Starkeya sp. ORNL1: one gene and its partner. The protein of the gene in region 1 binds, or shares a complex with, the protein of each later gene. Links are inferred from orthologs where the notes say so. Each region holds a gene or a part of one and is shown in the gene's direction. Other genes may lie near its edges. The genes, in order: tig and rpsG.

Region 1 (3,153 bases):
CTGGTCCGGAGCGAGCCGCCAATCCTGGATCACCAGGACGAGATCGCGATCGGCCTCCGGCGGCGTAGCGTCTTCCACCACCAGCGCGCCGGCGAGCCCGCGCGCAGCCTGGCCGGCATCGAACGGCGCATAGAGATAGGTGCCGGCCTCGGTCAGCGGGAAGCGGATATCGGTATTGGCGCCCGGCGCCACCGCTTGACCGGAAAGCCCAGGCACGCCGAGCATGTTGGCCGGCACCGGATAGCCGCCGAAGCTCAAGGCGGTCGGCTCGCTGAGCCGGTTCTGGAACTGGAAGCCGAAATCGTCGCCGAGCTTCTGCCGCAAGGTCGGGCCGGGGAGGGAGCCGCCATACGTAAAAAGCGGCGTTGCCGGCGCGGCGGGGCCGAGCAGATGGGCCTCGCCGAGCTGGGCGGCGAGAGCCGCCGACGCGTCCTGCGCGAGGGCAGGTGGCTTCGGCAGCGCACCGATGATGAGCGACGCACCGAGGCTGCGGCCGGCGGCCATGATCAGGCTGCGGCGGGTGGTGTGGTGGAAATCGTCCATACGCATTGTCACGGCAGGGATTTTCCGGCGCGAGAATGGCGGGCGCAAGGCGGGGCTTGCGGTGTGGTTAGCGGAGGCAAGCGGTTCTCCCCAACCCCTCGGGCGACGGCTCACTTTCCACTGGCGCTGCGGCAAGGCCGTGCTATAAGCCCGCACCCGGCTGGCGGCACCCGGAATGAGTGCGCGCGCCTATGGTTCGAGGAGTTTCCTCGGCAAAAAGGTGCGTTCGCGGGCGTGGCGGAACTGGTAGACGCGCGGGATTTAGGTTCCCGTGACGAAAGTCGTGGGGGTTCGAGCCCCTCCGCCCGCACCAGAACTCCAGCGCACGGTTGCCTCCCGCTTGAACGACGCAATCCCCGGGAATCAGGTGTAAGCCGCCGATTCCCGACCGACAATAAAGCCGCCGCACGGCGACAAGACGAAGGCCGATACCGATGCAGGTCACCGAACTCTCCGCCGATGGGCTGAAGCGCGAATTCCGCGTGGTGCTTCCCGCCGCCGAACTCGACGCCAAGGCCAACGCCCGGCTGGCCGAGATGAAGGACCGCGTGCGCATCAACGGCTTCCGGCCCGGCAAGGTGCCGGTGGCGCACCTGAAGCGGCTCTATGGCAAGTCGGTGCTCGCCGAGGTGATCGACCAGGCGGTCAACGAGGCCAATGGCCAGATCGTCGAGGAGCGCGGCTTCAAGCTCGCCATGCAGCCCAAGGTCGAGCTGCCGCAGGACGAGAATGCGGTCAAGGACGTCATCGACGGCAAGGCCGACCTCTCCTACACCATCAATATCGAAGTGCTGCCGGCGATCACGCTCGGCGACTTCAAGTCGATCGCTCTCGAGAAGCCGGTGCTCGCGGTGACCGACGCCGAGGTCGACGAGGCGGTCTCCCGGATCGCCGACGCCAACCGGCCCTATTCGGCGAAGACCGGCGCCGCCGAGACCGGCGACCGCGTCACCGTCTCCTTCGTCGGCACGCTGGAAGGCGAGCCCTTCGAAGGCGGCAGCGCCGAGGACATCCAGGTGGTGCTCGGCTCCAACAGCTTCATCCCCGGCTTCGAGGACCAGCTGGTCGGCGTCGCCGAAGGCGAAACCAAGACCGTCAATGTCACCTTCCCGGTGAATTATGCGGCCGCCAACCTCGCCGGCAAGAATGCCTCCTTCGAGGTCACCGCGAAGTCGGTCGAGGCGCCCGGCGCCCTGACCGTCGATGACGAGTTCGCCAAGACCCTGGGCATGGAGAGCCTTGAGAAGCTCAAGGAGCAGGTGAAGAGCCGCATCGCCCAGGAGCACAACACGCAGAGCCGCAACAAGGTGAAGCGCCGCCTGCTCGACGCGCTCGACGGCCTGCACCAGTTCGAGGTGCCGCCGACCCTCGCCCAGCAGGAGTTCGACGGCATCTGGAATTCGGTCACCGCCGAGATGGACGGCCAGAAGAAGACCTTCGAGGACGAAGGCACCACCGAAGCCGCCGCCCGCGACGACTACCGCAAGATCGCCGAGCGCCGCGTGCGCCTCGGCCTGGTGCTCGCGGAGATCGGCGACAAGAACAGCATCCAGGTCAGCGATGACGAAGTGACGCGCGCCGTCGTCGAGCGCGCCCGTCGGTTCCCCGGCCAGGAACAGCAGGTGTGGGAATATTACCGCCAGAACCCGCAGGCGCTTGCTACGCTGCGCGCGCCGCTGTTCGAGGAGAAGGTGGTCGACTTCCTGCTGGAGCTTGCCAAGGTCACCGAGAAGCCGGTGACCCGCGAAGAGCTCTATGCCGAGGACGAGGACGTCAAGGCGGCGTGAGCCGTCTCGAGGGCGCGACCCATATCGAGGGTTTGGCCCTCAGCGACCAATGTGTCATCCCGGACGGCCGCGAGGCTGCTCCGGGATTGTGTTTAACCGGAGGGCGGTCCCGGCTCTCCACTTCGCTTCGGCCGTGATGACGGCGTGCGGAAGGGTTGAGGCAGGGCAGGGTGGGACGGGATTTTCGGTCCCCACCCTAGCGGGAGCGCACTTTCCCCTTATGTTGGGGCGGGATTGGATTCGCGGAAACCGGGGTTTCCCGGCCCGCTGAGGATCGGAAGATGCGTGACCCTATCGACACCTACATGAACTATCTCGTCCCCATGGTGGTCGAACAGACCAACCGGGGCGAGCGCTCCTACGACATCTACTCGCGCCTGTTGAAAGAGCGCATCATCTTCCTGACCGGGCCGGTCGAGGACAACATGTCGACCCTTATGGTCGCGCAGCTGCTGTTCCTCGAGGCGGAGAACCCGAAGAAGGAGATCTCGATGTACATCAACTCGCCGGGCGGGGTGGTGACGTCGGGGCTCGCGATCTACGACACCATGCAGTTCATCAAGCCGGCGGTCTCGACGCTGTGCATCGGGCAGGCCGCTTCCATGGGCTCGCTGCTGCTCACGGCCGGCGAGGCCGGCATGCGCTTCGCGCTGCCGAACGCGCGAATCATGGTGCATCAGCCTTCCGGCGGCTATCAGGGCCAGGTGACGGACATCCTGATCCACGCCAAGGAAGTCGAGAGCCTGAAGAAGCGCCTCAATGAAATCTATGTGAAGCACACAGGGCAGACCCTCAACGCCGTGGAAGACGCGCTGGAGCGCGA
Region 2 (3,222 bases), 500 kb from region 1 along the record:
CCGGCGCCGCCGAGGCCATCGAAGGCCCCGCCGCCGCGGAGTGATCCGCAGGCAGCGTGGTTTGGAACAGAGGGAAGGGTCGCCCGCGAGGGCGGCCTTTTCTTTTCTGACGCGCCCGCTTGTCGTCCTCCCGGCCGCAGGCGCGGCCGGAGAGCCGGGATTGCGTGAAGGTGCCGATCAATACCTTCAGCCGTCCCGGATCGACCCGCGGCCGTCCGGGACGACGAATGCGGGGAGGGTGGACGGATGTTCCAGCCGAGTACCGCAGAATCAGGCGCTACCGATTCCTGGATTGAAGGGTCTCGGCCACCCGTCCTTCCGTTACGATCTTGCGTGGCGGCTGAGTCGAACGAAATCTAATGATCGTCGGGCTTCGCGCGCCCTCTCCGTCATCTGAATTTCACGGTTCGGGGTTGACTAAACCCGAGTCGACGCGTAGAAGGCCCGGACTTTCGCGGCAGGCGGTCGGTTTTACCGCGTTCGGACGCCTTGTCTGGACGGAGAAATCCGAGACGCTGCCGGATCGAAGTATGAGCAAATCAGGCGCATGACCGCGCCGCAATAGCCAATCTGGCTGCTGCGCGGTCCTCTGAACGTGCAGCGCCCTCGGCCGAGATTCGGCCGGCGGCGCGTTTTTCGTTCGTGGGCTGGGTTTCGCTATGCCGGCATTGCCGGTGCTCATGCGCGTTCCGACCCGTGAAAACTAGATGCGGTTGCTGCCGCGGAAATGGGTATGCGCGGGGGTTCCTCCCCGCCCAGCGAGACGAAGGCGAGAAGCGTGCCGACGATCAACCAGCTAATCCGCAAGCCGCGGGAAGCCCAGAAGGCCCGGAACAAGGTTCCGGCCCTGCAGGCGAGCCCGCAGAAGCGCGGCGTATGCACCCGCGTTTACACCACGACCCCGAAGAAGCCGAACTCGGCGCTTCGTAAGGTGGCCAAGGTCCGTCTGACCAATGGCTACGAGGTCATCGGCTACATCCCCGGTGAGGGTCATAACCTTCAAGAGCACTCCGTGGTGATGATCCGCGGCGGCCGCGTGAAGGACCTTCCGGGCGTGCGTTACCACATTCTGCGCGGTGTGCTTGATACCCAGGGTGTCAAGAACCGTAAGCAGCGCCGTTCGAAGTACGGCGCCAAGCGGCCCAAGTGATGGCTGAAGTGAGGATCTGAACGATGTCCCGTCGTCACCGCGCGGAACGCCGCGAAGTCACCCCGGACCCGAAGTTCGGCAGCGAAGTGCTGAGCCGCTTCATGAACGCCGTCATGTATGACGGCAAGAAGTCGGTTGCGGAAACGATCGTCTATGGCGCGCTCGACCTGGTCGAGAATCGCGCCAAGTCCGAGCCGCTCGGCGTGTTCACGCAGGCGCTGGACAATGTGAGCCCCTCCATCGAGGTGCGCTCGCGCCGCGTCGGCGGCGCCACCTACCAGGTGCCGGTCGAAGTTCGCCCGGAGCGCCGTCAGGCGCTGGCCATTCGCTGGCTCATCATTGCGGCCCGTGCCCGCAACGAGAAGACCATGGTCGAGCGCCTGTCCGGCGAGCTGCTGGACGCCTCGAACAATCGCGGTACCGCCGTGAAGAAGCGTGAAGACACCCACCGTATGGCGGAGGCGAACCGCGCCTTCTCTCACTACCGCTGGTGACGAAGAGAGCCGGGACGAGGAACTGACATGTCGCGCATACATGCCATCGAGGACTACCGCAACTTCGGCATCATGGCCCACATTGATGCCGGCAAGACCACGACCACCGAGCGGATCCTCTACTATACCGGCAAGAGCCATAAGATCGGCGAAGTCCATGACGGCGCCGCCACCATGGATTGGATGACCCAGGAGCAGGAGCGCGGCATCACCATCACGTCCGCCGCGACGACCGCTTTCTGGAATGGCAAGCGCCTGAACATCATCGACACTCCCGGCCACGTCGATTTCACCATCGAAGTCGAGCGTTCGCTGCGCGTGCTCGACGGTGCGGTGTGCGTGCTCGACGGCAACCAGGGCGTGGAGCCGCAGACCGAGACGGTGTGGCGCCAGGCCGACAAGTACAATGTTCCGCGCATCGTGTTCGTCAACAAGATGGACAAGATCGGCGCCGACTTTAACAACTGCGTCGAGATGATCGCCGACCGCGTCGCCGGCAACCCGGTGTGCGTGCAGCTCCCCATTGGTTCCGAGGCCAACTTCAAGGGCGTGATCGATCTCGTCCGCATGAAGGCGATCGTTTGGGACAATGAAGAGCTCGGCGCCAAGTACCACGACGAAGAGATCCCGGCTGACCTCCTCGACAAGGCTGTCGAATATCGCGGCAAGCTGCTCGAGGCCTCGGTCGAGCTCGACGACGACGCGCTTGCCGCCTATCTCGACGGCCAGGAGCCGTCCGAGGAGGTCCTGAAGGGCCTGATCCGCAAGGCGGTTGTCCGCCGCGTCTTCACCCCGGTGTTCTGTGGCTCGGCCTTCAAGAACAAGGGCGTGCAGCCGCTGCTCGACGGCGTGGTGGACTATCTGCCGAACCCGCTCGACCGCGGCGCGATCAAGGGCATCGACTTCAACACCGAAGAAGAGACCGATCGCAAGCCGTCGGACAGCGAGCCGCTGTCGGTCCTCGCCTTCAAGATCATGGACGACCCCTTCGTCGGCACCATCACCTTCTGCCGTATCTATTCGGGCAAGCTCGAAACCGGCATGGGCCTGCTGAACTCCACCCGCGACAAGCGTGAGCGCGTCGGGCGGATGCTGCTGATGCATGCCAACAACCGCGAAGACATCAAGGAAGCCTATGCGGGCGACATCGTCGCTCTCGCCGGCCTCAAGGATGTGCGCACCGGTGACACGCTGTGCGACCCGGCCAAGCCCGTGATCCTCGAGAAGATGGAGTTCCCGGAACCCGTCATCGAGATCGCGATCGAGCCGAAGTCGAAGGCCGACCAGGAGAAGCTGGGCATTGCGCTTGCCAAGCTCGCCGCGGAGGATCCGTCCTTCCGCGTGTCGACCGATCACGAGAGCGGCCAGACCATCCTCAAGGGGATGGGCGAACTGCACCTCGACATCAAGGTCGACATCCTGAAGCGCACCTACAAGGTCGATGCCAATATCGGCCAGCCGCAGGTGGCCTATCGCGAGACGATCACCCGCAAGACCGAAGTCGACTACACCCACAAGAAGCAGACCGGTGGTACCGGCCAGTTCGCGCGGGTGAAGTTCACGGTCGAGCCGAACGAA

Evidence for each region.
Region 2: the proteins of tig (region 1) and rpsG are in contact, whole or in part, in a crystal structure (PDB 3GTY), measured with the Thermotoga maritima proteins. The link is inferred for Starkeya sp. ORNL1 from one-to-one orthologs. Residues at the interface, in WP_004081061.1 of Thermotoga maritima: Glu122, Val124, Val129, Leu130, Tyr133, Glu188, Gly259, Ile262, Tyr263, Glu266, Ser270, Glu273, Gln274, Glu277, Arg308, Gln311, Ile312, Ser315, Tyr316, Glu325, Arg329, Arg336, Leu363, Phe366, Trp367, Arg373, Leu377, Arg381, Leu384, Glu387; in WP_004081843.1 of Thermotoga maritima: Lys34, Lys52, Lys55, Glu59, Arg62, Gln63, Glu66, Asn67, Lys69, Val71, Arg95, Ala109, Lys110, Lys111, Gly112, Arg113, Pro114, Glu117, Glu121, Ile124, Ala125, Tyr127, Asn128, Asn129, Thr130, Gly131, Lys135, Asp139, Arg142, Met143.

Annotation. Positions count from the first base shown.
Region 1 is NZ_CP048834.1:461,618-464,770, forward strand. Bases 315-3,153 are described here. They hold tig (trigger factor), read left to right. Parts: upstream 315-977; coding sequence 978-2,330; downstream 2,331-3,153. Other genes in these bases: G3545_RS02200 (multicopper oxidase family protein), read right to left, coding at 315-549; G3545_RS02215 (ATP-dependent Clp protease proteolytic subunit), read left to right, coding at 2,612-3,153. Also shown: more of G3545_RS02200, read right to left, coding at 1-314. UniProt on the Bacillus subtilis protein: Involved in protein export. Acts as a chaperone by maintaining the newly synthesized protein in an open conformation. Functions as a peptidyl-prolyl cis-trans isomerase.
Region 2 is NZ_CP048834.1:965,039-968,260, reverse strand. The notes cover bases 1-2,908. They hold rpsG (30S ribosomal protein S7), read left to right. Parts: upstream 1-1,173; coding sequence 1,174-1,644; downstream 1,645-2,908. Other genes in these bases: fusA (elongation factor G), read left to right, coding at 1,672-2,908; rpsL (30S ribosomal protein S12), read left to right, coding at 779-1,150; rpoC (DNA-directed RNA polymerase subunit beta'), read left to right, coding at 1-44. Also shown: more of fusA, read left to right, coding at 2,909-3,222.